DNA from 3 places in the Ruminococcus sp. RTP21484sp1_RTP21281st1_A8_RTP21281_210402 genome. Region 3 is predicted to be linked to each of the others. Evidence: riboswitches for the same ligand, from Rfam matches in the RefSeq annotation. Region 3 holds a riboswitch; each other region holds the start of a gene.

Region 1 (10,944 bases), on a different contig from region 3:
GTAATGCAATGATCCAGACAAAATTCATTCCAGTCTTCCATCTCCCGAAACGAACTTTCAATCATATCCATACCCCCTTTAACTTTTTGCGCCTTTGAAGTTGTCAATAAAAATATCTGCAAATAATCCTCATAGGATAACCCGTTTACATCGTTTTGCCTGTCCGTATCCAGCTTATCTACCAATGCCGGTAGCCCCTGCAGCGACAGCTGCCAGTTAGAGGCATTCTTAGTTAAAGGCACTTTTCCGCCGGCAAATAGCTCTCTTACATCCAGAATACTTTCAGCAAAAGCCCAGCATAGGATCAGCGCACCTTCAATCACCACAACTGCCGGTGGAATAAGAAATGCGGCTGCAATTGCCGCTGCCATGGCATGAATCTGCCCCATCATAAGCGCATCTGAAACCAGATATGCAACATTAAGTCCTTCCCGAACCATCAAAAGTTTTTTCGCTACATCTTTCAAATTTGCCTCATCACTGTTTTTCTTTCCAATAATGTACTCAATCTGATAGCTTAAGCCGCTCTTTCCTGGTTCTATATAGTTTCCCAGTTTTTCCATAAGATATTGCTGATACAAAACCTGAGAAAGCATACTTCCATCTGCTTTTACGGAATCCTCCATTGCCAATCCTGTTTCAAGTTTTCTTCCTGAAACCAATTCTTTAGTTTTTACCTTTTTGTCAGAAACTTCTTTTCCAAAAGGGAGAACCAGATCCAGAAGTCCCATTTTTCGTACTTTTCGAATTACTGGAATAGGATTTTCAACTTTTGCAGGAGGATTCTTTTCTGTCACAGACGGAAGCATTTTCCCATCTGTAAACCCATCCTGCCCATTCTGCTGTTCCTGTTTCTTTTTTTCTTCCAGCAAAGCCTGACTTTTTTGTTGTGCAGTATCCATTTCACTTTCATAATTTTCAATGGTTCCTTTACTTTCTATCTCATTGCCTTGTCGCTCCGCTTCAATTGTCTTTTTCTGCATATCTTGAATTTTGTTTAAAAGGAGCTTTGCCCCATGGCTTCCAAGAGTTTCTTTCATGTATTGGACTGCCTGCTGATAAAAGACTTCACCTTCTGAATCTGTCATCAGAAGATAACCGGAAATGCCACCCTGCTGTACTGACAATTTCTGACTATTTTGCTTCATCACAGGCTTCATATAAGATTCCAGATTATCATATATAGAGGCCAGATTCATTTCCTTTCCCCCACAGGCTCCGTCAACAGCGAACAAGTCAAAATCCTTTAAAAGGGACTTGTCATATTGTCCAAATAAAGAATACAGTCCAATATCTATCCCATTCAAAATCTGAGTTCTGGCCGCAGCCATTCTTGCTGACTCGAGTCCTGAGCTCAGCAGGGACAGAATAAGTCCAAGGGTTAAGGCCAGAAAAACAGTAATACTTCCTCTTTTTACCATGGCGCACCTCTCCTTTTCAAATCATTTTGTTAGTTGGAAATCATTTAAATAGAATTACTTTGCTTTGTGATCTTTGACAGAATATTCTTCACAAGACTGGTCAACTGGTCTTTAAAAATCATGACCAGTGCAATAAGAACTACAAGGATCAGAATAATTTCCACAACGCCTACAGCATCTTCTTCCCACAAAAATTCTCTCATCAGTCTGCGCAGTTCGCTCATATTTCTCACCTCCCTCAGCCTGAAAAATTTCCTTTGGCACTTTTCTTTTTAAATATGAAAATCGGCCTCCGGATTGGATTTATCCATAAAAGGACAGACAGGCCGGCAGCATAACAATAGCCATTACAACGCCCAGCATCAGTATCATTGGAAATAACAATTTGGTAGTTGCCGCTTCTCCTTGAACTTTTGCTTTTCTTTTCCTGTCATCCCAGGCTTCCACAGATTCTTTTTCCAGCATTTCTCCCATATGACGGCTGCCCTTCTGAAGATTCTGGATCAATAATGTTGCAAATGTTTTATATTTTACATGTCCGCACCTTTCACCAAAGCGGCGATAGGCTTCCATTTCTGAAATTCCACTCTCCATTTCATGGCAGGCAGTAACAATCTCTTCATATGCAATACGTTTTTCATTTTTGTTTTTATAATCCGAAGCCATCTTCCTAAACGTATTTCGAACAGTCATTCCAGCCTGCACCAACAAGGTGAACTTCATGATCAGTCCCGGATAGTCCATCATCAGTTCTTCATATCTTTTCGTTCTGGCTTTCTGCTCTTCTCGCGCAATTATAACAATCATGACAAATGCTGCTGCAAGGAAAATTGCTGTCAACATGTTTCCGGTAGTATCATAAGGTATTTTCCACTCCAGTTTTCTTCCTTCCCAGTCAGATGGAAGATAATAATACTCAGAGTCTTCCAGTTCGCTGTTATAATTTGCTACAAATTCCAAAAGCTTCTGTTCTTCGTCTTCCTCTTTCGTCAACACTTCCGGCTGCCCGGTATCTTCCTTTTCCAGTTCTTTTTCCGGGATCTGTACATAGACACTGCCTGTTTCTTCTCCTTCCACGGATACCATAAATTTTTCTTCATAAGCATTTTCCTCCTTTTTCAACTCATAACCGTCTTCAAATACCTGTCCGCCACCTTTTGTCCAAGTCAGCAGTCCTCCTGTTATATTTCCTGCCAGAGCAACCACAAGAAACATCTTTCTGCCTTTTACCGTACCAATGTTTTCTACATGGATCCAACCTAAAGTACTGCATACGGTCAAAAGCAATAATATAACAAAAATGACAATATGGAGCCACATCCACTACACCTCGATTTCCACAATTCTTTTCCCCATCCAGTAAGCAGCTCCATATACTGTAAGACAGACTGTCATTGCACAGATTCCAAATGGATTTCCGTAGAGAATATCCAGAAATCCCGGTGATGCCAGCTGCAGATAAAGAATAATTCCTGCCGGCATAAGACTCATGATCATCTGTTCCGACTTCTTCGCAGCCAGAGTCGCTTCAATTTCTTTTTTTACATCAATCTTATCGCCCAGCATTCGAGCCACTTTCTGAATTACATTTCCAAGATCACCACCGCTTCTTTTTGCTGTATACAAAACTGAAGCAAAGTTTTCAATATCCTCAACCTTACAGCGCTGCCCAAGATCCAGAAATAATTCTTCTACCGGCACACTCACTCTCTGTTGTGTCTCTATATAACGAAATTCAGCTACAATATCTTCATTCTTCGGATATAGCTGCTCTAGATCACGCACACAGGCAGAAACTGCATTTTCCACAGAATATCCAGCCTGTACCGCCACACTCATAGAATTCAATGCATCCCGAAACTGATAATTAAGGCGCCGTTTTCTTTCTCTGATCATCTGTTTCTTCTTCCACTTCAGAAAGAACACAGAAACCGGAACCACAAGTAACATTACCCAAGGTGTTTGATAGAACAAATAATCTACAGCACCACACAATGCTGCACTTTCTCCTATATATTTTAAAATTTCTTTCTGAGAATATCTGTATTTTCCATAATCAACTTTCTGCCTGATCATAATTTCACCCCCGCCCGTTCCAGTTTTTCTCTGTGCAGGAGAGGCTCCACAGGCACCAGACCACACCCATCCTGCCATTGATACAATGGTTGTATCCTGATTTCACCATCCGCATACGCACATACTTCTGAAACTTCCAGAAGTTTTCTTGATTTATCGCGCATACGTCCCAGATGCACAAGAATATCTACGCCAGAGGCGATCTGCCTTCTTACCGCCTGAAGCGGCAGATCCAGTTCCGCCATCAATGTCATTATTTCCAGTCTGGCCAGCATATCACGGCAACTGTTTGCATGAGCTGTTCCAAGACTGCCTTCATGCCCGGTGTTCAGTGCCTGAAGCATATCCATAGCTTCCCCACCCCGTACTTCTCCTACGATTATTCGATCCGGTCTCATACGAAGTGCAGACTTAATAAGATCTCTTATACTTACTCCCGGTGCTCCGTTTATGGTCGCTGTCCGGGCTTCAAGGCGCACCAGATTTGCAATCCCTTGAAGCTTCAGTTCTGCATTGTCCTCAATAGTGATAATCCGTTCATCTTTTGGTATGTACTCTGACAAAGCCCCCAGGAATGTGGTCTTCCCACTTCCCGTTCCTCCGCCAATTACAATTGAATACCGGGCCCTTACCAGTTTTTCCAAAAAGGACGCGCACTCTGGAGTTATACTTCCCAGTTCAATCAGCTTTTCCATTGTAATTGGAGTATCCGGAAAACGTCTTATTGTCAGAATTGGACCATTTAATGCTACCGGAGCCACAACCACATTGACTCTGGCGCCATTTTCCAGTCTAGCATCTACTATAGGAGATGATTCATTCACAATGCGATTGCATTTTCCCACTATCTGTTGTATCACATCCTCCAGCTTTTCCTGATCTGTAAAAGACTTCGGCCACCTTGTCAGTTTTCCTTTTCGTTCTACAAAAATAGAATCCGGACCATTCACCATAATCTCAGTTACAGTTTCATCTTCGATCAATTCCTGTAATACATCAAGCTTCCTGACGGAATAAAACAGTTCCTGGCGAAGCTGCACTTTTTCTTTCAGGCTCACTCCTGATTCCCGCAGAGTGTTTACGATCAGCTCATCAATCGTTTCCAGAATTTCCTGGTCTGTAAGTTCCCGGTAAACATCCAGCTTCTCCATGAGCATTTGTCTTAGTTTGCGAAAGATTTCCTGACTCATTCCTTTTCCTTTCTCAGAATTTCCCTGACATAATCTCCAAGTTCACTCCACAGCAGCCCTTCAATATAATTCTCCGGTGCCACGTTTCCTCCATGAAAAGGCGGGCGTACCTTTACAGTTCTGGTAAGAATCTGCGGATAATCCCAGATTCTTATCAGGTTTTCGAATTGGGCAATCTTGGATATGGATACCGGATCAGACAGCACTGGCATATAAATTCTCCGGCACATATCCAGAACTTGAAAAGTCCCATCTACAGCCCCTCCAATATCCAGAATCACAAATTCGTAATTACTGTGAAGTACAATCTCCTGTATCAGTTTTTCCCAGTCTTCCCATGCAGTTCCTCGTATGTCCTCTGGCGTACGTACAGGCGGAATGAAATCCAGATTGTTTATTGTCTGTACCATACTGTTCATCTTATAAATCAGATTTCCATTTTCCTGCCGTACAAAATAAAGAAGATCACTTAAATTCTGTGCGAACCCTTTTCCCAACATTTCTTCAAAGCCGGAGTATTCCTCCAGATTCAGATAAAGAACAGCTCTTTCTTTTGCCAGAATCTGTCCTAATGTAAGTGCAAACGATGTTTTCAGGCAGCGCCCCAAAGGAGAATATACTGCATAAATTTCCGTGGTCTTTTTCAGTACAGGAAAAACAGCCGGAGCTACTGCTTTCTCGGCTCCGTAACACGCCATCACTTCTCGCACAACATCTGAAGAGGCCTGATATTTATACACACTTGGATAACGGTCCAGATCCGGTGGGTGCACGCCTTCCGAAAGTATAACAATTTTACCAATTTCCAATTCCTGCACCTGACGGCACATAGCCTTCTGGGAAATCAGCAGCAACTCTATGTGATTCATTTTCCCATAGGCGATCAGACTCTCTACGTTGGTAAATGCCTGAATCTCAAATGGGATATTTTTCTTATGATTAAGATAATCCATAAAATTCAAGGCATAATCCACCTCAAGATCACAGACAGCAAAAATATTCTTCTTCAATAGACACCTCCCGCATAAAGCAATGCACTTAAAAATATAGGAACTGTGAAATGAAAGTTTTCCAACGGCATACCGCTTTTGTAATAGGGTTCTCTTTTTCCTGTTTTGAAATAAACACTGATGTAATGTAATAAGTAAAGAATTCGCTGGCAGACAATGCCGCTTGAAATCATAAGAGCAGCTGATATGACAGCTCCAATCAGAAAGGAATAGGAAATGCAATTGAGAATTTTCGTCGGTCCGATCATGCTTCCAATAACACTCAAGAGCTTGATGTCTCCGGCTCCCAGCATTCTGAATATGAATAAAATCCCCAGAATCAGTATCGGTACCAGCAGACCGCATATCCAAGATCCGAGACTGCTAACATCCATTTTCCATATTCGCGTAAACAAACTGACCAGTACACAAAAAAGCAGCCAGCCATTGTCTACCTTCGCTCTCTGAATATCCATCAGAGCGGCGCAGCCTGCCGCTATAGCAGGAAATATTCTGTAAAAAAGCATAGACGTACCATCCCTTCTTTTACATAGATTTACTAATAACAGGAGGCTATCTTGAAGTATTTTAGAGCCTGTTTGAGAAAGGCTTTCTGTATTTTATCTTTCGTAGAATAGGGAATAGTCGATCTGAAAAGATGACCTTCGATACCAGATGACTTCTGGTGAGTCTTATTATAGGTTCTCTATCTCCATTTGTCCAGTCTTTTTTTTACAAATTTTTCTAAAAAAACTATAAACCTTTTTGTTCTTGCAGTATAATATTAACGGAGGTAAAATTATGACAATATTAACATGTCTTGGTGACAGCATCACCGATTGTGAACACTGCTTTTCCAGAGATTTCCTTGGCAATGGCTATGTAAAAATGCTGTCAGACTGTCTTAAAAGGGACGGCTCAGACTATCAGGTACGCAATTATGGCACTGACGGCTTTACTATAAACAGACTTCTGCAGAGAATTCAGGGTGATTCTGATTTTACAAGTGATATTATAACAATTTTAATCGGAATTAATGATATTGGATTAATAATGAATACGGACAGAACACCGTTTCAGCAGAGGAATATGCTTTTTTCTTTTTACAAATGCTATGCAGATCTTATAACAATATTAGCAAAATCAAACTCGCGCATTATTTTAATGGAGCCTTTTCTTTTTCCCTGGCCTGCCTGTTATAGAACCTGGCTTCCTTTTCGCCAGAAAATATCACAAATGATCCACCAGCTATCAGAACAGTTTCAAATTCCTTATCTTACATTGCATGAGGAATTGAATGAAAAGGCGCGTCGTTATGGATATTCAGAAATTACTACAGATGGGATTCACCTTACTGAGCAGGGACAAAAATTTCTGGCAGACAGATTGTATAAATTAATTTGCGGCTATTCACCGTACTAGTACATCGTTTTCGAAATAACTATACCACTCACTTGTCTGTGAATCCGATTGCACAGGTATAAAAGCCTCGGCGTAGCCCGCTACGCCTGCGTTTTTATACCTGCACACTCGAATTCACATCCTACGCGATTGGTATAGTTATTTACGAAACGATGTACTAGAGCGTGTTTGAAAAAGGCTTTCTGCAAGATGTGTAAAAAGCAATCTGTCTTATAACAGACTATTTTCAGTTGCATTGCTGGATACAATTATGTATAATGACCCTAAACTTATAAAAGAAGGTTTTTTTATGGATAAAATCATTAAAGAAATTGAAGATATGTCACTAAATGCATGGCCCTCCCATAAAATGGAGCTTTATGATGGATGGATTCTCCGTTTTTCCTATTTTTATACACATAGAACAAACAGTGTGGAGCAGTTCGGAACTTCTACCCTTTCCTGGAGGGAAAAGGTTTCTTTCTGCGAAGCAGAGTATGCCCGACTGGGCAGCCCTGCAATTTTTAAGATCAGTCCTCTGGTTTCTCCGAATTTTGATTATCTTCTGGAAAACCGCAACTACGAAATCCAGCATACAACAAATGTTATGGCAGCCTCACTGGATGGAGCAGATCTTTCTGCGCCTTGCGATCAGGTAACTCTTACTGACGATATTCCAGATATTTGGATTGAAAGTCTTTTTGATCTGAAAGGCACCATTAATCCTGTTCACCGTGCTGTAGTTCCATCCATGTATCATGCCATCGTAAAAGACACCGTATGCGCCTCCATCTGGAGTAACGGAAAAATTATTGCAACCGGGCTTGGCATTCTGGATCGAAATTATATTGGATTGTACGCTATCCATGTTCGCGAAGATTTCAGACACAAGGGTTATGCTCGTCAGATTTGTACTGCACTTCTAAAAGAAGGAAAAAAGAAAGGCGCAACTAAGGCCTATCTTCAGGTAGTAGAGGGAAACACTCCAGCACGTAATCTTTATGAATCACTTGGACTTCATTATCTCTACACCTATTGGTTCCGGGTTCAGACACATACAAACTGAAAACTTTTCAGAGCATGTTTAAAAAAGGCTGCGATCAGTGTTTATCCTGATCACAGCCTTTTATTTGGGAATCGTATTTTTTGACTTATTCAACAAGTTGATTTCTCAAACAATCAACTTTCCAGTAAGTGCATTGCTTCATAATCCATCTTATGCCATATTATTTAATTTGGGGTTTTGTATATAATTCAGATCCTGGACTGCTGCCATTTATACGGTCTTCTTCTCCAGCTTAGCAGGTCTTATGTTTCCTACAACCATGCCTGTAAGCGGGCTGTAATAAAGAAGACTGGTAAGTACGGAGTAGATTGGAGTCATGATTGCAAACTGTACAAGACGTCCTGGCATAATTGCATAGAAGTTTGCTCCGATCATTACCAGTCCTGCAGTGGTCAGTCCAAGTGTTCCCACTACGCCAGAGACTGCAATTGCGACACACATAACAACAGTCTTTACTTTTCTGTTCTTTTCAGCCATTAGTTTTCCAGCCAGTCCGGGGATCACACCCCAGGCAACTGCTGATAAAGTAATCAGTGGATTAACTCCATAGCCTTTCATAAAACATCCAATAATATCGGCAACAGCACCTTCTACACCACCAGCTACAGGTCCCATCCAAAGACCTGCCAATACAGTGGCGACAGTCCCCAATGTAATTCGATATACACCAAGATCAATTACCAGAACGCGTGACAGCACAAGCTGGATTGCTACCAGCAGTGCAAGGAATACAAGAGTCTTAACACTCCATGTCTGTTTGTTTTTACGCATAAAAAAAACACCTCCATAATGATTAAAATAACAGAGTAGTTACCATAAATAATAATCCCTCCACATTATGAGATGTTCTCACATGTAGCAACGGGTGCGGAAAATATATCGTAAACAGTCCTGCTGCTTTTCGTTTCACGGCGACTCCCCAGCCAATGAACACTTGACGCATAAATTCCTACTTCGCTATTATTTATTTAAAATGATTATAGCACAAAATATAGAAATTTCAATATGTATTTGTTATAATATTCACATAAATAAATTAGTCGTTACTGTTTACTGGTAATGTTCCGCGAGTGTTTTTTGTGAACAAAGTTCACAGAAAACCCGAGAATCTTAGCGCGAAATCATGCGAATGCATGATTTCTGTGCATCGCGAAGCGCGTTACTGTTCACTGACAAATGTTTGTGCATACTCTCCTCTTTTTCGCATATTCTAAGAATATCTTCCCTTATATAGGAAAAATATTTGACAAAAAGGAGTGTTTCTATGAATATAAAATCCACAAACAAATCATCCTGCCAAAAACAGTCGCCACTACAGAATCCTTACAATGTTTTTTATAATAATTACATGAATACAAATGCTACTACAGAATGTACAGGACTTGGCTATCGTATGCCAGATAACTCGGAGGAATGGAATGCATGCCGAGAGGTTTTCGATTTTCTTCCTGTACCATTTCCGGATTCGGAGGATACAAAGCAACAATGAAAAATTTCACAAAACTATTACTTGGCTCTTTGGTACTGTTCTCTCTGTCAGGATGTACTGCCGGTGATATAATCACCAGCTATACTTCTACTTCTGATCAGAGTGAAACCACCTTACAGAACACTTCAGAAACGCCCAAACAGCGTGTTTATATGGATGAAATCAAAGGAACCCTTAAGGATTTCACCGGTGCCACCCTGACTATGGAAAGTCAGGAACAAACTTACGTTTTTGATCTTTCTGAAGCAACTTTGGAATGCGAAGATGGCATGATCACTGGAGATGAAATCAGTGTCATTTATGAGGGTCAGCTCTCTAACAAAGATACCAGCACTGTAAAAGCATTGAAAGTAGTAGACGACTTTCACAAAAAGCATCAGCTGGAAGTACGAAAGGCCTATGGGGAAGTACAGAGTCTGACTCCAAATACCATTACCATAAAAAATAAAAAAGGCAAAACAGCCACCTATCCAATCACTGGAACTGAACAATATTATCAGAATGGCATCCGCACCGGTGTATGGGTATACATTCATTTTAAAGGCAAGTTTGCTTCCAGTCAGGATACCCAAAGTTCTTCTCTTAATGCCAGTCATCTGAAAGTACTAAGCATTTCAGATATTGATCCGCTTACACTTCCAGATCCAACACCAACACCAGATCCTGCACAAGTTTCTGCCGATGACTCAGCAAAAGAACAGCAGATTCATGCAGAAATTCAGAATATTTCCCTGAATACGCTCACAGTTCTTCCCTCTGGCTCTGACAGCACAATAAATGTGGACTTGTCTCAGATTCCTTCTTACTTTAAAGGTGGAACAGCACCAGGCTCCTATGTAACCATAACTTGCACTGGACAATTTCAGGGAAATTCACTGGATGGTGTTACTGTTACAGCAGTCACCGGTGATGATCCGGATTCTCTTGGAAGCCGGGAAATTACCAGCTCAGTCAGCGGTACAATTATAGGCCATACAGCAAATACCGTCACACTTCAAACTGGCGATGGCGCAACCATAACCTGCTTTACAGAAGGGGCAAAGGATACCTCCACCAGTAATATGGAATCCGGCGCAGGTATCTGCATTACCTTTGATCCTACAAAATCCAAAAATTCCAACATTTATACATCTATCAAGATTCAGGACGCCTGAAGGTGTCCTGAATCCTTTTCTCTCCATCTGCCAGCCAGGCTCTCACATCCCCGGATTCTCCCAGAATGTCCATAAATGCCTGGTATTCATCCATTAAGCCCTTCCCATGTAAGACCATATAAGCTCCTGCATCACTTCCAAGAGCCACCTTTGCTCGG
Region 2 (10,944 bases), on a different contig from region 3:
GATGTTATGGCCTGTCGTCAGACTGGTTGTGCAATGCTGTGTGAGTCTTCCGTACAGGAAGTTATGGACCTTACTCCGGTAGCACACCTTGCAGCAATCAAGGGAAAAGTTCCGTTCATCAACTTCTTCGACGGATTCCGTACATCTCACGAGATCCAGAAGATTGAGACATGGGACTATGAAGACCTGAAAGATATGGCAGATATGGACGCTATCCAGGCATTTCGTGATCACGCACTGAATCCGAACCATCCATGTCAGAGAGGTTCCGCTCAGAACCCGGATATCTTCTTCCAGGCAAGAGAGGCATGTAACCCATACTACGATGCTCTTCCGGCAGTCGTACAGGAGTACATGGACAAAGTTAACGCTAAGATCGGTACTGATTACAAGCTGTTCAACTACTATGGAGCAGCAGACGCAGAGCACGTTATCGTAGCTATGGGTTCTGTAAATGATACAATCGAGGAGACAATCGACTACTTAATGGCAGCTGGCAGAAAAGTTGGTGTTGTTAAAGTTCGTCTTTACAGACCATTCTGCGCACAGGCTCTTATCGATGCTATTCCTGAGACAGTTAAACAGATCACAGTTCTTGACAGAACGAAAGAGCCAGGAGCTCAGGGCGAGCCTCTGTATCTTGATGTTGTTGCTGCACTTAAGAACAGCAAATTTGACGGCGTTAAGATCTTCACCGGACGTTACGGACTTGGTTCCAAGGACACAACACCGGCTCAGATCGTAGCTGTTTATGACAATACTGAGAAAGAGAAATTTACTCTTGGTATCGTTGATGATGTTACAAACCTTTCTCTTGAGACAGGCGCTCCGCTTGTAACTACTCCAGAGGGAACAACAAACTGTAAGTTCTGGGGACTTGGTGCTGATGGTACTGTAGGTGCTAACAAAAACTCCATCAAGATCATCGGTGACAATACAGATATGTACGCTCAGGCATACTTTGATTATGACTCCAAGAAGTCAGGTGGTGTTACAATGTCCCACCTTCGTTTTGGTAAGAAACCGATCAAATCTACCTACCTGATCCACAAAGCAAACTTTGTAGCATGCCACAATCCGTCCTATGTGAACAAATATAACATGGTACAGGAACTGGTTGACGGCGGTACATTCCTTCTGAACTGTGCATGGGATATGGAAGGTCTTGAAAAACATCTTCCAGGACAGGTTAAGGCATTCATCGCTAACCACGGTATCAAATTCTACACCATCGACGGTGTTAAGATCGGTATTGAGACTGGCATGGGACCAACACGTATCAACACAATCCTTCAGTCCGCATTCTTCAAACTTACCGGAATCATTCCGGAGGAGCAGGCTATCGAGCTTATGAAGGCTGCTGCGAAAGCAACATACGGACGTAAAGGTGATGATGTTGTTCAGAAGAACTGGGCAGCTATCGATGCTGGTGCTAAGCAGGTTGTTGAGATTCAGGTTCCAGAGAGCTGGAAAGATGCTGCAGACGAGGGTCTTCATATGACTCACGCTACAGAAGGACGTCAGGAAGTTGTTGATTTCGTTAACAACATCCAGGCTAAGGTTAATGCTCAGGAAGGTAATACACTGCCTGTATCTGCATTTAAAGATTATGTTGACGGTACTACACCATCCGGTGCTGCTGCATACGAGAAACGTGGTATCGCTGTAAATATCCCTGTATGGAATCCGGAGAACTGTATCCAGTGTAACAGATGTGCTTATGTCTGCCCGCACGCAGTTATCCGTCCGGTAGCTCTTACAGCTGAAGAGGCTGCAAATGCTCCGGAGGGAATCAAGACATTACCAATGACTGGTATGAAAGATGAGTATCAGTTCACAATGACTGTATCCGCTCTTGACTGTACAGGATGTGGTTCCTGTGCGAATGTCTGCCCAGGCAAGAAAGGTGCTAAGGCACTTGCTATGGAAAACCTTGAAGCAAACATGGGAGAGCAGAAATACTTCGATTACGGTGTAACTCTTCCGGTTAAAGAAGACGTTATCGCTAAATTCAAAGAGACAACTGTTAAGGGAAGCCAGTTCAAACAGCCGCTTCTTGAGTTCTCAGGAGCTTGTGCTGGATGTGGTGAGACACCTTACGCCAAACTGATCACCCAGCTGTTTGGTGACAGAATGTACATTGCAAACGCTACAGGATGCTCCTCTATCTGGGGTAACTCCTCACCTTCTACACCATATACCGTAAATGCTAAGGGACAGGGTCCTGCATGGGGCAACTCCTTATTTGAGGATAATGCTGAGTTCGGTTATGGTATGCTTCTTGCTCAGAAAGCTATCCGTGATGGCTTGAAAGCAAAAATTGAAGATGTTGTAGCTAACGGTGACAATGCAGACGTTAAAGCTGCTGGTCAGGAATGGCTGGATACTTTCGCATGCGGTGCTACCAACGGTGCAGCAACAGAGAAACTGGTTGCAGCTCTTGAGGCTTGCGGATGCGACAAGGCAAAAGACATTCTTACACAGAAAGACTTCCTTGCTAAGAAATCCCAGTGGATCTTCGGTGGTGACGGATGGGCTTACGATATCGGATTCGGTGGTGTTGACCATGTTCTCGCAAGTGGACGTGACATCAACGTTATGGTATTCGATACAGAGGTTTACTCCAACACAGGCGGACAGTCTTCCAAGTCTACACCTACAGGTGCAATCGCACAGTTCGCAGCTGGCGGTAAAGAGACCAAGAAGAAAGATATGGCTTCTATCGCAATGAGCTATGGTTATGTATATGTTGCTCAGATCTCTATGGGAGCTGACTTCAACCAGGCTATCAAAGCAATTGCAGAGGCAGAGGCTTATCCGGGACCATCCCTTATCATTGCATACGCTCCATGTATCAACCATGGTATTAAGAAAGGTATGTCAAAAGCTCAGACAGAGGAAGAGCTTGCTGTTAAGTGTGGATACTGGCACAACTTCCGCTTCAATCCAGCTGCTGAGGGAAGCAAGTTCAGCCTTGATTCCAAAGCACCGGATATGACAGATTATCAGGAATTCCTGAATGGCGAGGTTCGTTACAACTCCTTACAGCGTCAGAATCCTGAGAAAGCTGCCAGACTGTTCGCTAAGAACCAGTCCGAGGCTAAGGCAAGATACGAGTATCTGCAGAAGTTGATCACTCTGTACGGAACAGAGGAATAAGAATTACCCGCGGCAAGTCCGCATTATAAATATATAATATAAACATGTAATATAAACATGTAATGTTTATTATGTCGTAGCGTAAAGTGAGCCTGCGATACTGCCTAAAAAGGGTGGTATCACAGGCTTTTCTTGTGTGGATTAAATTCTGGGTGGCTACGGTGACTGACGTAGGCGCAGCAGATGAAAAATCAGACAAGTCAATATGGCGGTTACTTAATATTCGATGTACCCGATCGGTTCAGTTACTGTCAGAAGTGCTAGTGCAAATAGGAAAGCATTCACGTATAATGAAAATAACAAAAAACACGATAATAACAAGAAGGGAGATGTTTTTATGAACAAAAAAATGAGACTGTGGGTGGCTGGAACAGTTGGAGTCTTAATGACAGGCCTGATGAGCGTGAATGCTTATGCACTTGAAGAAAAGGATGTTATTGGAACCTGGTATGTAAATGAGCTTTCCATGGGTGGAGACATTTTGTTTCATCCAGGAGTAATGGGAATGGAAGTGACCGTGGATATTAAAGAAGGCGGTCAGATGGAAACCATAACGTCCTACAGTGGGGAAGAACCAGAGGCAGATCAATCAGAGTGGAAAATAGAAAATGATAAATTGTTGATGACTTATAGCGATCAAACGGTAGAATGTGAGTATGCTGATGGCAAAATAACGATAACTGCAGATGGAACGACAATGATCCAGCGGAAGCCTACTGCTATGATTTTTCAATATATTATGATTGGGATGAGTATCAATCAGAGTATGATTATTCATTGGATATAAATATTGCCAGGGACTTGATTGCGCAAACAGACGAAGGTAGTTATTACCTTGGTCTTGGAATGTCCCTGTGGTATACCGGTACGGAGGAGTATATTGAGGGAAGAAACTGTCCGGTATTTGTTATAGGGACAGATCATGAGGAACATTTTACAAAAGAAAAATATTATGCGGCAGGAGATAATGTGGTTTATTATTACGATCCGTTAGGCGATGCGTGGCTTTTGCTGGGAGCTGGCTGACAGACGGATTTGGGTATATGCTGACAGAAGATTCATCAGGGCGTGCAGATTGCAGGAATGATTTTTTAAACAGGCTTTCGTATATAACAGAGATTGATTAATTGGGGAAAGAGGAAACAGACATGAATGATTTTTTAACAGAAAAGAATAAAAAAACAGGAGTGTTAGGAAAACTGAAATGGGTTCTTTGTGGCTTCTGTATACTTTTTACTCTGGGAGCTATTGGCGCAGCAGAGAAATATATTGGTGAAGGACGCTGGGGAATGGCAGCAACGGAGATTATACTGGGATTGTTATTTTTGTATCCCACCTTCCGGGAAATCCAAAAAGCATTGAAGAAGAAAAAAGCCAGAGAAATAGCCTGTTGGTTTGAATCTTATGCCCAGAGCACGCTCTCATTTGAGAAGTTTGAGACTGAGATGGGAAAAGATGCTGTAAGGAAATTGGAAAAAATGATTGCCAAAGGGTATATTCGAAATATTCAGATAGACAGAGAAGAAAATTATATATTGATTACTGCACCAAACAGACGTGTGAATGAGAAGATTTATATTACAGTTACCTGTCCCAGCTGCGGTGCAAAGAATCAGATAATAAAAGGGCGCCTGTGCAACTGTGAATATTGCGGACAGCGTCTCACTTCCTGACAGCAGATGCGAATTATTACACAAGGGGCTGCCTGTTTTCCGGCAGCCCCAATGTTAGATTGTCACTTGTTAAGTTGGTTGAACCGCTGTATACGGAACCGTACGGTGGCGTGATAGCACGGATTACGAATGCGGTCGGCAGCTGTGGGAGCGTCATAGGCGCGGAACAGCTGACTTTCATATGTGATGTCTCCGGTAGGCGACATGTTCGTTTAGCGGCAAAGAAGAATATTTAAAAGCTGTGAAATTGTCTGATTTAGTACAGGATGCCTGAGGTAAGGGGCAATCTGGTTCATAGGAGCCAGCACAAAGTCACGATTCTGCATATCCGGATGGGGGATGTGAAGATCTGCAGTATCAATGATTTCCTGATCATAAAAGAGAATATCCAGATCCAGAGTACGAGGACCCCAGTGAATAATACGTTCCCGGTTTGCCTCCTGTTCCAGCTGATGAAGACGTTCCAGCAATTCTTCCGGTGAAAGAAGGGTACGCATTTTCAAAACTCCATTCAGAAATTCATCCTGATCGGTAACACCATAAGGTTCTGTTACAAGATAATCAGAAACGGCCTCTATCCGGCATCCTTTTGTTTTTTTCAAACCACGTATCCCATTGTCGATGAACAGCTTTTTATCTCCCATATTAGAGCCAAAAGCAATGTATGCAGTATGCCATTTTCTTGTGATTTCCACAGATACGGTTTTCAGTGGAAGACCAACAGGAGCCCATGGCTTTTCAATTTTCAGTGTGATCTGTTCCAGACCGGAAAGAGAGTCGAGCAGCATCTCTGCAAGATTTTCTGCAAGTGCTTCCAGAAGCTTAAAAGTATGTTTTCTGGTGAAATCTGTAATCATGTGGCTGACTTCTCCGTAATTGATAGAAGCAGACAGATCGTCCGTTAACCCGGCCTGACGTGTGTGGGTAAAGAGGGTGGCAGAAATAACAAATTTTTGTCCAAGTACATTTTCTTCCGGATAGACACCATGGTTGGCAAAAATTTCCAGTTCTTTAATTTCTATTTTATCAAATCTGGTTTCATCCATAACAGTTGTTCCTTTCTGTTGACTATTTACAATTTTGAGGAATTTGAACGCAATCGTTTCGCGACTGCGTTCATGAGCAAGTAGCAAAGCGGATTGCGAATGTCCTCTTTACTCTCAATTACAACCCCAAATTGCTTCTGTCATCTGGATCACGCGTCTGTTCTCCTTGACATCATGAACACGCACAAAAGAACAGCCCTTCATCACACCAATTACACTGGTAGCCAGTGTTCCCTCTACACGCTGGTCTACAGGCAGGTCAAGTGCCAGTCCGATCATCGACTTGCGTGAGGTGCCAAGAAGAACCGGAAAGCCCAGATTCTTAAAAAGCTCCAGATGCTTCATAGTTTCCAGATTCATCTCAAATGTTTTTCCAAACCCAACCCCTGGATCGAGAATGATTTTCTCATCTTTGATTCCTGCTTTTCTTGCAAGATTGACACATTCCTGTGTCTCAGAAAGCATATCAATGAGAAAATTGTTATATTCTGTATTGGACTTATTGTGCATGAGACAGCATGCAGCATCATATTTGGCAATTACAGCGCCCATTTCAGAATCATATTTTAATCCCCAGATATCGTTGACCAGATCTGCACCGGCCTGAATCGCACTTTCTGCCACGCTGCTTTTGAAGGTATCTACAGAAATGGGAATGTCAAAACGTTTTCTGACCGCTTCGATAACGGGCAAAACTCTCTGAGCTTCTTCCTCTGCACTGACCGGCGTGTGTCCGGGACGCGTAGACTCCCCGCCAATATCGATAATATCCGCACCATCCGCGATCATGGCTTCTGTATGCCGCAAAGCTTCATCTAAATGATTCCATTTCCCGCCATCGGAAAAAGAATCAGGAGTAATATTTAAAATTCCCATTATATAAGTGTGATTTTGTGTATCAAAAAAACGATTTCCAATTTTCATAAATAGAAACCATCCTTTCTGTTAGATTTTTTAGAAGGCTTAATATTCAATTGTCAGATTTTTTTTCTCAGAAGGCCAGTAACATTCTGAAGCTGCTGAACAGGAAAAACAATTTCTGGACTTTTTATCAGCCTTATATAGCAGCATAGCCAATACATTATCAGATCCATCCGTCCTGTGCTGACTGATCGCAGATAATATTTCCTCTTTTTCCTGCTCTGTAAAATGCAGATCGGCCAGAATCTTTCCGGCTATTTCAGCTCCTGCAATGTCATGAGAAATACCCGACAGATATTGCTGCGCACGGCCAATGTCATGAAGAAGAGCAGTGGCATAAATGATTTCCCTGGACAGATTAAGCTTGTTTTCCAGAGAATAAATATACATCAGCCTGGCAACATCCAGAAAGTGTTCCGGCGTATGTCTGCAGAAAATACGATCTTTTTCAAGCTCCTGTATTTTCTCACAGTGCTTTTGATAAAGGGGATGCCGCCAGATTAAAGAAATACGGTTTGTTTCAGAAAAAGAACTGCTCATTTTCCGACCATGGAAAGGAACATTTTCTGCAGCTCCTTATCTTCTTTGAAGGCTCCGCGGGTTACAGTCGTAATTGTTTTGCTTCCTGGCTTTTTAACGCCTCGCATGGTCATGCAGGTGTGTTCTGCTTCCAGCATAACCATAATTCCCTTCGGAGAGAGGGCACGCTCCAGAGCGTCCGCAATCTGTACTGTGAGGCGTTCCTGGATCTGCGGTCTTCTGGCATAAACCTCTACCGTACGTGCCAGCTTGCTTAACCCTGTGACTTTTCCATCGGGAATATAAGCCAGGTGCGCCTTACCATAAAAAGGCATCAGATGATGCTCGCACATAGAGTAAAAAGTAATATCTTTTTCCAATACGATCTCATTATTTTCTACTGGAAACTGCTTCAGTAAATGGTGATCTGCTTCCTGATCGAGACCACCGTAAATTTCCTCGCACATACGTGCAATTCTGTCGGGAGTATCAATCAGTCCCTCCCGGGTAATATCCTCACCGATTCCTTCCAGAAGCAGGCGGATGGCCTGTTCTACTTTTTGTTTGTCAACCATTAAAAATAACCTCCTTTGTATTTGATTGCGGAGACTATCCTTTTTTGATAAAACCGGGGAAGGATTTTCGAATTCGAATATCTGCCTGCTTAATACGCAAAAAAGGATATCTCCAATTGTGATAGAATGTATGTCGAAAACATTCCCTTGAGCCTGTTAAAAAACGTTTCCACAAATCGCAATGTGCATCTTGCAGAAAGCTCCTTTCGGGCAGGCTCTGACACAATATGAGATATCCCTCTTATAGTGCTTGCAACGGGTGCGGATAATATACCGTAAGACGTGCTTTTCGTTTCAGTGACAACTCCCCATTCACCGAACACTTGACGCATAAAATCCTATTTTGCATATCATTCATTTCGAAAGTTAGTATATCACGTCTTTTGGGAATAGAAAAGTGTTTTTTCTTAAACAGGTTGCGAAAGGGTAACGTGGATATTATAATAGGAATAGACAAAATTCACTGGAAGGAGTCAGTTTTATGACAGTTAAAGAACGAATCACCGCACTTCGGGAAGTAATGGCAGAGAAGAAAATAGATGCTTATCTTGTTCCCACAGATGATTTTCATGCATCTGAATATGTAGGAGAATACTTTAAGTGCAGAAAATATATTACAGGTTTTACCGGATCTGCCGGCAGAGCAGTCATCATGCAGGATATGGCTGGATTGTGGACAGATGGAAGATATTTCATCCAGGCGGCCGCACAGCTGGAGGGAACGGGTGTAGAGCTTTTTAAAATGGGAGAACCAGATGTTCCCACTGTGCACCAGTTTCTGGAAGAAAAATTAGGCGAGGGAATGTGCCTTGGTTTTGACGGAAGAACCGTCAGCGCCGAAGAAGCAGATGAACTGGCCGAACTTCTTGCAAAAAAAGGAGCCACTCTTCAGACGGATTCTGATCTGGTAGGAGAAATATGGGAAGATCGTCCGGCACTTTCCTGCGAACCGGTTATGGAACTGGATGTAAAATGGGCAGGCGAATCCCGTGCTGACAAATGTGGAAGAATCCGTAAATCAATGGAAGAGAAAGGTGCAGATGGATTTGTACTGACTTCTCTGGATGACATTGCATGGCTGCTGAATATTCGTGGCGGCGATGTACATTGCTGTCCGGTTGTTCTCTCTTATTTGGTCATGACCAAAACAGAAATCAGGCTGTTTGCAAATGAAAAAGCATTTTCGGCTTCAATTCTGGACGCATTATCTAAGGATGGCGTAACCATTTTGCCCTATGACAGCATTTATGAATATGTAAAAACATTTGAGAAAGACATGACAGTTCTTCTTTGTAAAAAGAAAGCCAACTGTCGTCTGGTAAACAGTATTCCGAAGGAAGTAACGATTCTGGATGAAGCCAACCTGACTTTTCTTCCAAAATCAATTAAAAATCCAGTAGAAGTAGAAAATGAACGTATCGCTCATATCAAAGACGGAGTTGCGCTTACCAAATTCATCTGCTGGCTAAAGAAAAATGTTGGCAAAATTCCAATAACAGAGTTAAGCGCAGGAGAGAAGCTGTACAGCTTCCGTGCCCAGCAGGAGAACTTTATCGACAACAGCTTTGACCCCATTATTTCTTATGGCATTCATGCTGCAATCAACCATTATTCTGCAACATCAGAGACAGATATTGCCATTGAGCCTGGCAATTTCCTTCTGGCAGACACAGGCGGACACTATTACGAAGGTACTACAGATACCACCCGCACAATTGTTATGGGCTCTGTGAATGACGAGCAGAAGAAATATTTTACCGCTGTTTTACGTGGCATGCTGAACCTTGGAAATGCCAAATTCCGTTATGGCTGTACTGGTGTAAATCTGGATTATCTGGCGCGTGGTCCGTTATGGGAAATGGGACAGGATTTTAATCATGGAACAGGACATGGAGTTGGTTATCTTCTGAATGTTCATGAAGGACCAAACAGCTTCCGCTGGAGAATTATTCAGGGAGATAATGCAGTACTGGAAGAGGGTATGATCACATCAGATGAGCCTGGATACTATGTGGAAAACCAATATGGAATCCGCCACGAAAACCTGCTCGTATGCAAAAAAGCAGAGAAAACTACATTCGGCCAGTTCATGTGCTTTGAACATCTGACTATGGTACCGTTTGATCTGGATGCTGTTGTTCCCGAGCTGATGACTGTGCAGGAACGGGCACTTCTTAATAATTATCATACACAGGTATATAAAAAGATTTCTCCATATCTGGAAGAAGAGGAAAAAGAATGGCTGAAAGAAGCTACACGCGAAATCTAAAGCTAATCATTTAAAACAGTAAACAGGGGCATGTATAAAACTGATATGCATCGCCCCTGTTTTATATTTCACAGAAAAAAGCAGCGCCTGCGGGAAGGAGAATAAATGACAATAACTACTTTATGCTATATCGAAAACGATGACAAATATCTGATGCTTCACAGAGTAAAAAAGCAAAATGACATAAATAAAGGCAAATGGATTGGTGTAGGTGGACATACAGAAAATCAGGAATCCCCTGAAGAATGTCTTCTGCGTGAAGTAAAAGAAGAAACAGGACTCACACTTACTTCCTACAAATTTCGTGGCCTGGTAACCTTTATAAACAGCGAATGTGAATCTGAGCTTATGTGTGTATTTACAGCCGATGGATATACCGGGGAACTGATTGAATGCAATGAAGGCGAACTATGCTGGGTTGATAAGAAAATAGTGCCAGAGCTTCCTACATGGGAAGGTGATAAAGTTTTTCTGAACCTGCTTCTTTCAGAGGAAAAACGTTTTTTCTCTGTTAAACTACAATATGAGGGAGAGCTGCTTGTAAATACGGAAATTCGCTTATACTAAATGAAAATTAATATAACAGAAAGAAGAAACAAATATGTTAAAATAAAACAAAAACTTGCAGAAAACCTTTGCAAAAAGGACTTCATCGACCGTACAAGGAGGTTATACATGAATAAAATAAAACTTTTTGCCGGAGCACTGACGTTCATGACAACCATGGCTCCTCCAATCCATGCATATGCTGCCACAGCCAGTCACGCAGAATTAAATGCAGC
Region 3 (10,944 bases):
ATCTTTAAGATCAACATAATTCATATAGTTATGAAGAACCATATCTCCAGTTTCCTGATCATAGTGAAGAACCCTTGCCGGTCTATATATATTTTTGTATTCTTTTAACCCAGTATGTGGTGTTCTGTCAGGATAAACCAGTCCATCCATACAGAAGTTTCCATCGTGAATTTCTTCGCCATGATCTCCTCCATAATAATAGATTCCCTTGCCATTTTCAGCCTGGCCTTTGTAAATAGCATGATCACACCACTCCCATACGAAACCTCCACAAAGACTGTCGTACTTCTGGATCAATTCAAAGTAATCCTCCAGGTCTCCAGGTCCATTTCCCATGGCGTGGCAATATTCTACCAGAAGAAGAGGTTTATCCGGATTCTTTTCCATGTATTCATCAATCTCAGAAAAAGCTGGGTACATTCTTCCAACTACATCAATATTAGAATAGTCATACTCACGGTCTGTACTCTGATAGAATGCACTCTCATAAGTCGTAAGACGGGTTGGGTCAAATTCCTTGGTCCATTTTAAGGATTCCTCAAAGGTACATCCATATCCACATTCATTACCCATAGACCACATTACAATACATGGGCGGTTTTTTTCTCTTTCCACACAAAGTCTGGTACGATCCATGGTTGTAGGAATGAAATCCGGGTTATTTGCAATTCTTTTATTCCACTGCTCAACTACATTTTCCCACTCTGAATTTTTCAAGTACTGTGTCTGGGTTCCATGGCTCTCATTATCAGCTTCTGCGATCACAAATAAGCCATACTCATCACAAAGCTGATAGAAATAAGGAGAATTCGGGTAATGGCTGCTTCGGACTGCATTAAAGTTGTGCTGTTTCATCATGATCAGATCTTTTTTTATCTGCTCCATATTTACTGCGGAACCGGTTATCGGATCGGAGTCATGACGGTTTACACCTTTAAATTTTGCTTTTACATCATTAATATAGATTACGCTTCCCTCACAGTGGATTTCACGGATACCGATACGGTCTGTGATCACCTCATTCTCGGAAAAGAAAAGCACCTGATACAGATATGGCTGTTCCTGATTCCAGAGTACAGGGTTTGTGATATCTAATACCGCTTTGTAAGCAAAATTTTCATCGTCACATTTCTTAAATGTACCTGTAGCCACCGTATTTCCCTCATGATTCCGGATTACAATTTTAGTATTTTCTGCTGCATTGCTCTCCCCAAGAAAATTCGCACGAATTTCAATTTCTGCACCATTTTCCCCTATAGATGTAGTGGTAAAATAATCATACAGTACACTTTCTGGTCGCTTTAACAGATATACATCACGGAAAATTCCTGTCATACGGAATTTGTCCTGGTCTTCTAAATAAGTTCCATCACACCATTTCAGGACAAGTACCGCTAAAGTGTTTGTTCCTTCTTTCAGATGATCGGTCACGTCAAATTCACTGGTTGCATGAGCCACCTGGCTGTAGCCTACATAGACACCATTGATCCATACATAGAAGCAGGAATCTACACCCTCAAAATTCAAGTATGCTTTTGGTGCTTTGGAATCTTTCTTATATTCAAACTGGTGTACGTACGCTCCGCAAGGATTCTCCTGTGGTACATATGGCGGATCAAGCGGAATTGGATAACGGACATTGGTATACTGATGGCTGTCATAGCCATAGTTCTGCCAGATTCCCGGAACTGGAATTTCGTCGAAGCCCTTAGTGTCATAACCTGCTTCGTAAAATTTTTCCTGAAGATCATAAATGCTCTTATAGAACTGGAATTTCCAGTTTCCATTTAAAAGCTCCATACGGTCAGATTTCTCTCTGTCATGTACAAGAGATCCCATATCCTTTGATGCAGGCATGTAGTATGCTCGATGGGGCATGGTGTTTTCATGTAACACATTCAGATTTTCGTAGTGTTTTGGTACAATCATATTTGCTCCTCCAATATTATATATTTTTCTGTTTTAACATCTGATATGATTATACCTGTTTTTTAAAAAATTTACATAAACTCTGTTCGACAAAACATGCACAAAATGATATAATTTAACAAGTAAAGACACAAAAATATACACTTTTTTATTAATTTTGAAATATGCACAATCTGTTCCGATAAAAATTGTGCATATTTACAAGGAGGTAATTTATATTGTACACAAACTCCGCTTACTGGCACCAGACACGCTTGGATTTTAAAGATAAAAAACATCCTATTTTTATAGGGAGCTGCGGTACTTACCGTCTGTACACAATAAAGAAGCTGCCAACGCACCGGCCGCGAGGTCGGCTTGATTACCAGCTTCTTTACGTCGCTTCTGGAAAAGCACATTTCTATTTTGATGGAAAAGAGGAAATTGTTTCTGCTGGAAACATGGTTTTGTACCGTCCAAAAGAAGAACAGCGCTACTACTATTATGGTGCCGACCATCCGGAAGTGTACTGGGTTCATTTTACTGGGAATAACGTCAAAAATATCCTCCGCAAATACGGCATTGTAGATGGCGTTCATGTGATTTATTCCGGGGTCTCCATGGAATACAAGCATCTGTACATGAACATGATTGAAGAACTGCAGCTACGGAAAGATGACTATGAAGAGCTTCTTGTGTATTACTTTATGCAGCTTTTAATCCTTCTTCACCGCCAGATTCTTGTAAAACCTCACAAGAAGAATCCGATGATCATGGATGACATGGCGCAGGCAGTTGATTATTTCCGAATGCATTACAATAAACAGATTAATATTGAAAAATATGCAGCTTCGAAAAATATTAGTGTTAGCTGGTTTATCCAGAACTTCAAACAATATACTAATACAACACCCGCCCAGTACATACAGAACCTGCGTCTTTCAAATGCGAAATCTCTGTTGGAAACCACAAACTACAATGTTACAGAAATTTCGAATCTGGTTGGATATGAAAATCCATTATATTTCAGCCGCTTTTTCCGGAAACAGTTTGGCGCTTCGCCGTCACAGTTTCGGAAACAACTGCGGCAAAATGAAGAGAATCAGATGACTGAACCAGAAAAGAAATGATCTGTATACGAAAGCCCAGGTTCAAAAACTGCCTGGGCTTTTAATTGATTTATTTTTATTACTAATATTCTACATACGCTCTCCCCTAGTCATATGTACTTCTTATTCTTCTATTTTAATATACTCCCACAAATGCCATCGCAGGTGCAACTCTGGAATCTTCAATTACGATTGCCAGACTATCTGTATGGATTCCCTTCAAATCGACGATTCTCTTATATCCGATAGTTGTTCCTTCATAGCATTTTTTTATGCTGCCGTTTTCTTCATAGCAGACATTAAATGCCTCAACTCTCTGGCTAAGCGGAATTGCTTCTTTCAGAACAAGATAATGTAGTTTTTTTCTTTCAATCCATTTGATCTTGATAACCAGTTTATTGGTTCCAGCCTCATTCAGGAAATAAGTCTCATAATCATCGGTTCTAAGAACTTCTGGGGACATCTCCCGACAGTCAAGTGGTGGAATGGTTGTAATACCAGCTTCTTCCACTAAATTATTGGAAAAGCTTTCTTTGATAAAGTCACCTAACTGCCTCAGGTTCTGAATATCCGTTGGATGGATCTTTCCGTTTTTCATCGGAGGGATGTTTAACAGAAGTGTAGTATTTCCACCAACTGATTTTAAGTAAATATCCTTCAGATTCTCAAAAGAACGTACCTTATCATCCTCTTCTTCGTGATAGAACCAGCCCGGTCTGATGGAGACATCTGTCTCAGCCGGATACCAGGCAAGTCGTTCTTCCTTCGCAAGACGTTCCCTGCTTCCCAGATCAGACTGTGTTTCATCCAATGGTCTTTCACGGAACTCTTCATTATCCTCCTGCTGGCTTAACTCTGCGGTCAGAGCCGGATCTTTCATATCTGCTGCTACCACGCTCCATTCACTTGGGCGTACCTCACCAGCTTCATTTCCACACCAACGGATATCAGGACCAGAAATAGAGATCACAGCATTTGGCTGCAGCTTGCGAACTACCTGGTAGTATCTTTGCCAGTCATATTTCTGTACCTTTCCGTTTGCGCCTTCCCCACAGGCACCGTCCAACCATACTACAAAAATATCACCATACTCTGTCAGAAGCTCTGTAAGCTGATTCACATAATAGTCATCATACTCTTTTCCTTTTCCATAGGATTCATTGTTTCTGTCCCAAGGAGAAAGATAAACACCAAACTTCAGGCCATATTCTCTGCAAGCCTCCATTGTTTCTCTTACAATATCACCCTTTCCATTTTTATATGGAGAGTTTTTGATACTGTGTTCGGTGTATTTTGATGGCCATAGGCAGAATCCGTCGTGATGTTTGCAGGTAAGGATCAGTCCCTTCATACCGCCCTCTGCGGCTGTTTTCGCCCACTGTTTTGCATCCAGCTCTGTCGGATTAAAAATAGATTCCGGCTCTGTTCCATCGCCCCATTCTCTTCCGGTAAAGGTATTTACTGTAAAATGAATGAAACAGAAAAATTCCATGCTTTCATATGCAATCTGTCTTGCGGTCGGTACTGCTTCAATTAATCTTTTGTCTTCTTTTAAGCCGCTATAGTTCATAATCATCCTCTAGACATTTTTATTGTTACATCCCATTGCTATATTTCGTTATTTTAATGCTTATTTTGTTTTCAGCATTTTACTGTTCTTTAATTCTTCATTTGCCTTTTCTACATTCATCTGTGACATAATAAAAGTAATGATTACACAAATCACAACTGGAATCCACAGATACATAGTATGAAGCATGCTAAGGCAGGAATCCGGCTGTACAGCAAGTGAACTGTTAAAGTGGCTGAATTCCAGAAGCCAGCCTGTAATCGCAGTTCCAAGTCCTCCTCCAAGTTTCACACCAAGGGAAGTACAGGAATACATGGTTCCGTCTACACGTTTATGCTTTGTCAGATAAGTATACTCTGAACAGTTAGCAATCACCGCATTCATATCACCCTGCCATGGTCCCATACCAAATGCAGCAACGGCTGTAAAGGCAATCATAAGCGGTACGCTTCCCATATAAGCAGCAACTACTACAAGGGCACGTCCAATGGTTCCAATGGTATATCCAACCAGATTCAGCTTATATAATCCTTTCCATTTTGCTACTAAAGATGGTGTAATAACCAGTGCAATGATTAACGGGATATTGATCGCCCAGGAAAATACCGGGAACAGATCCTCGTTTTTCAATACATACATCATGTAATAAATACCCATACTGAGCATTGCGGAATAAATCTGCTGCAGAATGTAGGTTACGCAGATCATAATATAAAATCTGTTGGAAAATAACAGTTTTGCAGCTTCAATAAGGCTATATTTTTCATCTACTGCGCTTGATGCATCTTCGTTTAAGACTTCTTCTGGAAGCTCTTTTACAGATAATGCAGAAACTGTATTTATAATAAGTCCAATGATGGCATAAATGATTGCTACAATTCTCCATCCAGCAGCTCCCCCTCCCATAATCTCAACAAACTTGATAGTAACAGACTGGATCAAAAGACTGGTAGAAAATGCAAAGATAAAACGGTAAGATCCCATTTCTACACGTTCTTTGCTGTTTTTGGTAATCAGAGCTGTAAGAGCTGAATATGCAATGTTATTTGCTGTATAGAACACTGCATTTAACAGGGAATATGCAATAAAGAACCACGCATACTGCGCTGTCTGTCCAAGACTTTCCGGAATTGCAAATACACCGATCAAAGTAACTGCACAGCCGATATAACCATACAGCATCCAGGGTTTTGCTTTTCCCATTTTTGTTTTTGTCTTATCAATCATAGAGCCGAAGAAAATATCGGTCACTCCATCAAACAGTTTTGATACTGCAATCAATGTTCCTACAATACCCGGGTTCAATCCAACAGTATTGGTCAGATAGAGCATTACGAAGGTGGAAAGGAATGCATATACCACATTTCCAGCCACATCTCCGGAACCGTATCCGACTTTGTTGTACCATTTCAAATATCTTTTTTCTTCCATGTTTTCCTTCTCTTTCTCCTGTTTTTTCAGGTTTATTTTCGTACTTCCTTAATCCGAATATAATTATATCTTTATCTTTCCCAAAATTACATAAACAACATTTAACAAAACATGCACAAAATTGTAGAATTTAAAAAAATAGAACATTTTAGGATAAAAATGCGTTCATTTATAACATAAGGTCAATTATTCAAAAAAATAAGAGGGCTGCATCTCACAGCTCTCTTATTTTAAATATACATCCTATTCTTCATATCCCTGCGGATTATTAGACTGCCATCTCCAGGAATCTTCACACATCTCACGGATACCGTTTTCTGCTTTCCAGCCAAGCTCTTTTTCTGCCTTAGATGCATCACAATAACAAGTTGCAATATCTCCGGCTCGGCGAGGTTTGATCACATATGGAATTTTCACACCAGTTGCAGCTTCAAAATTCTTTACAATATCAAGAACACTATAGCCCTTTCCGGTTCCCAGATTGTAAATCGCAAGCCCAGGATTTTCCTCGATTTTCTTAAGCGCTTTTACATGCCCCTTTGCCAGATCCACAACATGAATATAGTCTCTTACACCAGTTCCATCCGGAGTATCATAATCATTTCCAAATACACCAAGTTCCTTCAGCTTACCAACTGCTACCTGTGTAATATATGGCATAAGGTTATTGGGAATGCCATTTGGGTTCTCTCCAATTGTTCCACTCTTATGTGCGCCAATTGGATTAAAGTAACGAAGAAGCATAACATTCCATTCTGGATCTGCTTTCTGGATATCGGTAAGCACCTGTTCCAGCATGGATTTTGTCCAGCCATACGGATTCGTACACTGTCCCTTTGGGCATTCTTCTGTAATCGGAATCTGTGCCGGATCTCCATATACAGTTGCTGAGGAAGAGAAAATAATATTTTTCACATTATGTTTTCTCATTACATCAACCAGGGTTAAAGTGCCTGCTATGTTATTTTCATAATACTCCCAGGGCTTAACCACAGATTCTCCAACTGCCTTCAAACCTGCAAAATGGATGCAGGACTCAATAGTTTCCTTGTCAAAAATATCATTTAAAGCATCTCTGTCCAGAATATCTGCCTTATAAAACTTCACTGGTTTTCCTGTGATTTTTGATACTCTGTCCAGTGCTTTTTCACTTGCATTGCTTAAATTGTCCAGTACCACAACATCATATCCTGCATTCTGAAGCTCCACTACCGTGTGGCTTCCAATATAACCAGCACCACCTGTAACTAAAATTGCCATAATGATTCCTCCTGAACGGTTTTTTCTTTTATTATAGTCTGATTTTTGTAAAAACATATGGACAAAGTTTTAGAAAATATGGAGAAAATGCCACGATTTCTTGTCTGTTTTCTTAATTGCAAAAACTTATATTTTTATATATTTTTTTCTTGCTTTTTCCAATAATCTGTTATATACTGCCCCATGTAAAGTAATGCAGAGTAAATTCATGAGCGTAAAGTGCCTTCCGGATGGAGAGTTGCCGGAGGACGAAAAGAGAAATCTTGCGGTTCGTGGATTGCTTCTCGCTGCAACAGAAGATAAATATGAATCCATAAATTATCTCCTATTGTGAGCGAAAAAAGAAAAGGAGGTAATTTTTTTATGGAGAAAACAAAGAACATGTTTCTCACCTCAGCCAAAGAGCTGAAAACCACTTCTACACTGGCAGTCTGTGCAATGCTTGCTGCCCTGGCACTGATTTTAAATTCAGTTGCTTCTATCAATATCGGTCCCTATGTAAAAATTGGATTTTCCGGTATCCCAAACCAGATTGCTGATTATCTGTTTGGACCCATTACCGGATGTCTGTTTGCCGGTGTGCTGGATATTGTGAAATTCTTTATCCGCCCTGATGGTCCATTTTTCTTTGGGTTCACCTTTAACGCAATGCTCGCAGCATTTATTTATGGATGTTTTTACTACAAACATAAGCTCACCTTCCGCCGCGTGCTGATTGCAAAATTGGTTGTCGTTCTGATTGTAAATGTTCTGTTAAATACCTTATGGCTGGACATGCTCTACGGAAAAGGATTCCTTGCAATCCTCCCAATGCGTACTGTAAAGAACTTGATCATGTGGCCAATCGATTCCTTTATCTTCTTTACCATCACAAGATTGATTGAGCAGACAGGAATTTTTAATCTTTTTAGAAAACCGGCTGCCAACTGATTACATATATTTGAAAATATAAAAACTTTGCGATATCAAATAAAAAACGCGAATATTCCAGTACTAAATAAGCCACTGATATTCGCGTTTCTTATTATCCTAACCACTTAAAAGAAGGATAGTATCTTACAACAGCTTTCCCCACAATCTGGTCAAATCGCACGAATTTGTTTTTCCATGAACGTGAATCTCTTTTCATTCTCCCAATTAGACACAGTCTGTCTGGTAACATGAAATATTTTTCCAAATTCCTCCTGAGTCAGCGCCTTTTCTTTTCGTATTTTTAATATCTGCGTTCCAATGTTCATATTTGCTCTGCTCCTGTTCTTCCAATCGGTTTTGCTTCTCACTTGGATTATATAAAAAATTCTGCCTAATGAAAAGCAATTTACCTTTTACAGTGGAAAAAACAGGTATGCAAAGCTTCTTTGACATGGTATTTTTTAAGAAGATTCACGTTTCTCTACTTAATCTGAATCCTTATTTTTTCACCGACAGGTGTCCAGTCAGATTCTGCAGTGATTTCACCTGTAGTTCCATCATATGCGCTTTCTTCGGTTCCATAATCTTCATCCGTTTTATCTGCTGCGTCGGTATTTTCTTTCTGGTCTGTATCGTCTTGAAGCCTTACTTCTGTGGGAGCATCTGCCCCTCCGATAATTTGAGTTTCAACCGGCTCCTCTGCATCTGACGGATTTTCTCCCTCCAAAGTATCCTCTGGAACTTCTTCTACTTCTTCTGTAGTCTCACCAATTTCTACAAAATCGTCATCAACCCAGACAGTGTCTGCAGCAGCCATGTAAGGTTCTCTGGTATAAAGCTGTAATTCCAGATAATCGCTGTCAATATCCGGGAGCAAAAGAACCGGGCCGTCAGAATCCAGCTGATACATACCCCAGAAACTGGTTTTAAAACTCCATTGAGATTTACCATCTGCTGAATTACTGCGCAGTTCATACTGTACCTGATTTCCTTTACTGTCTGTCCCCATAAGCATCATCTCATTACCATTATACAGCTTTTCCTCAAGTTCTTCCGGAATTTCTGCCGTAATTATACTTTGCAGTTTATTCATGGAAAAGTCTGTTAATTTTACGGTTCCTTCTTTTGTTTTAATAGAAACATCTTCCAGCTTTTTATGAACTGTCTGTTTCATAAGCTCCTCATGGGGAATAGAAAAATCAAACTCAAACTCTGCGAAATAATCTTCGCCAAGATTTTCATTTTGATAGGCACCGAGTACCAAATGTACTTCCGGATTTTCTCCCAAATCACCATCAAGGGAAAATCGAGATTCCAGAACAGCATCATAGACATTTTCATCCAGTCCAATATTTAGCAAATCCTCATCCGAATACGGCAGATAGTGTCCGCTTTCGTATTCTTCAATTTTCTGTCCATTTATTGTAGTTTTCTGATAATCAATGTCAAGCTGTGTATTGGCAAAGGTCCAGGCATCCTGACCATCATCCGTGCCCTTTTGCCCGGAAGATGTTTTTTCTGCATGCACCTTTGTTAACAGAACCCCATTATCCAAAACAACTTCTTTTAATGTTACAGTAATTCCTTTGTCTTCTTTAGAGGTATTCAACACTTCCGTATAAGATTCAATGCTTTTGGGGAAACCAAGGGTTTCTCCTATGGACAATGTAATATTTTTTATTGCAGCCTGGATATGTGGATTAGAAAAGATAACAGAACCCAAGGTGACGATCACGCAGGCAGCTGCTGCTTTGCTCCACCCTTTCGGTCTCCGGTTTTCCTTTTTTTCACTCCATTCCCGCTCTGCTTCCTCTATATATTTCGGATCAATATTACCAAATTCTTTTGAAAAATCAAACTTTTTCATATGCGTCCTCCTTCTTTTTCCAACAGTTTCAACAGCTTTTTCCGGTTTCTGTATAAATTCATTTTCACGCTTCCCGTTGACATATGATGCCTTTTGGAGATTGCAGAAACAGGATCTAAAAACCAGTATCTTCGTACAAAAATATTTCTGTCCTTTGGAGACATTTCTTCCAAAAAACGATTTATGGTTTCCATCAGTTCTTTTTCCGCCAGCTGTTCTTCCACGGTATAAGTTACATTTAGCTGATCCATTTCCTCTATAACATCTGCCATATGAACATCCGGGCGCTTGCCTGCAAACTTTTTCCTTAAACGGTCGATACTAAGATTTCTTGTAATCCGACCGCAAAAGTGTGCCAATACAGGAGGATGCGTAGGAGGAATCTGTGACCATACTGAAAACCAGGTATCATTCAGACATTCCTCGGCATCTTCTCTATTTGCCAATAAATTCCAGGCAATCTTGTAGCAATAGGGATGATACTTAGTACTCAATTCTATAATTCCATTCTCATCTCTTTTCAAAAACAGGTTTATAATTTCATCATCATTCATTTACAGGTTGTCCTCCGGGTTTCTTTAAGATAAAAGTCACTGTCCATAATCTGACCAGCAACAGATAAGGCGCCTTTTTGAATAAAAATATTTCCATTCATATTATATATCGTAAAAAATAGTGGATGGTAACAGAAAAATTAAATTTTTTCAGTTGAGATCCAAACTACAGTTTTGGTTTTCAGCAGATTACCTTTTTAGGGTAAAAATAAATAATGAAAAGCAGCCGATATTCTCATTTTATATATCATGAGATACCGGCTGCAACTGCTGTTATAAAATATTTTCTTGTTCTGTAGTTTTGAACTTCATACCACAGCATTCATTATAATC

Evidence for each region. A riboswitch is a leader RNA that binds a small molecule or an ion and turns the genes downstream of it on or off. The one in region 3 is predicted to bind tetrahydrofolate.
Region 1: linked by a shared signal. The riboswitch ahead of AB5170_RS05725 (folate family ECF transporter S component) and the one ahead of AB5170_RS06380 (folate family ECF transporter S component) in region 3 are both predicted to bind tetrahydrofolate.
Region 2: linked by a shared signal. The riboswitch ahead of folE (GTP cyclohydrolase I FolE) and the one ahead of AB5170_RS06380 (folate family ECF transporter S component) in region 3 are both predicted to bind tetrahydrofolate.

Annotation. Positions count from the first base shown of each region.
Region 1 is NZ_JBCPGE010000008.1:75,432-86,375, reverse strand. It holds gene AB5170_RS05770 (DUF5702 domain-containing protein) at 1-1,421, opposite strand, end outside; gene AB5170_RS05765 (Flp1 family type IVb pilin) at 1,466-1,645, opposite strand; gene AB5170_RS05760 (type II secretion system F family protein) at 1,725-2,741, opposite strand; gene AB5170_RS05755 (type II secretion system F family protein) at 2,745-3,497, opposite strand; gene AB5170_RS05750 (CpaF family protein) at 3,494-4,687, opposite strand; gene AB5170_RS05745 (hypothetical protein) at 4,684-5,697, opposite strand; gene AB5170_RS05740 (prepilin peptidase) at 5,694-6,203, opposite strand; gene AB5170_RS05735 (GDSL-type esterase/lipase family protein) at 6,478-7,098, shown strand; gene AB5170_RS05730 (N-acetyltransferase) at 7,388-8,143, shown strand; gene AB5170_RS05725 (folate family ECF transporter S component) at 8,354-8,914, opposite strand; THF riboswitch at 9,001-9,102, opposite strand; gene AB5170_RS05720 (hypothetical protein) at 9,629-10,786, shown strand; gene AB5170_RS05715 (amidohydrolase family protein) at 10,767-10,944, opposite strand, start outside.
Region 2 is NZ_JBCPGE010000020.1:1,412-12,355, reverse strand. It holds gene nifJ (pyruvate:ferredoxin (flavodoxin) oxidoreductase) at 1-3,159, shown strand, start outside; gene AB5170_RS11020 (hypothetical protein) at 3,497-3,946, shown strand; gene AB5170_RS11015 (hypothetical protein) at 3,937-4,185, shown strand; gene AB5170_RS11010 (hypothetical protein) at 4,308-4,832, shown strand; gene AB5170_RS11005 (hypothetical protein) at 4,849-5,013, opposite strand; gene folK (2-amino-4-hydroxy-6-hydroxymethyldihydropteridine diphosphokinase) at 5,045-5,878, opposite strand; gene folP (dihydropteroate synthase) at 5,993-6,802, opposite strand; gene AB5170_RS10990 (HD domain-containing protein) at 6,842-7,339, opposite strand; gene folE (GTP cyclohydrolase I FolE) at 7,336-7,893, opposite strand; THF riboswitch at 8,145-8,241, opposite strand; gene AB5170_RS10980 (aminopeptidase P family protein) at 8,375-10,162, shown strand; gene AB5170_RS10975 (8-oxo-dGTP diphosphatase) at 10,268-10,729, shown strand; gene AB5170_RS10970 (serpin family protein) at 10,838-10,944, shown strand, end outside.
Region 3 is NZ_JBCPGE010000009.1:90,877-101,820, forward strand. It holds gene AB5170_RS06355 (glycoside hydrolase family 2 TIM barrel-domain containing protein) at 1-1,929, opposite strand, end outside; gene AB5170_RS06360 (AraC family transcriptional regulator) at 2,148-3,038, shown strand; gene AB5170_RS06365 (alpha-L-fucosidase) at 3,154-4,587, opposite strand; gene AB5170_RS06370 (MFS transporter) at 4,648-6,018, opposite strand; gene galE (UDP-glucose 4-epimerase GalE) at 6,262-7,278, opposite strand; THF riboswitch at 7,473-7,570, shown strand; gene AB5170_RS06380 (folate family ECF transporter S component) at 7,642-8,208, shown strand; gene AB5170_RS06385 (helix-turn-helix transcriptional regulator) at 8,361-8,516, opposite strand; gene AB5170_RS06390 (DUF4179 domain-containing protein) at 8,672-10,057, opposite strand; gene AB5170_RS06395 (RNA polymerase sigma factor) at 10,054-10,611, opposite strand.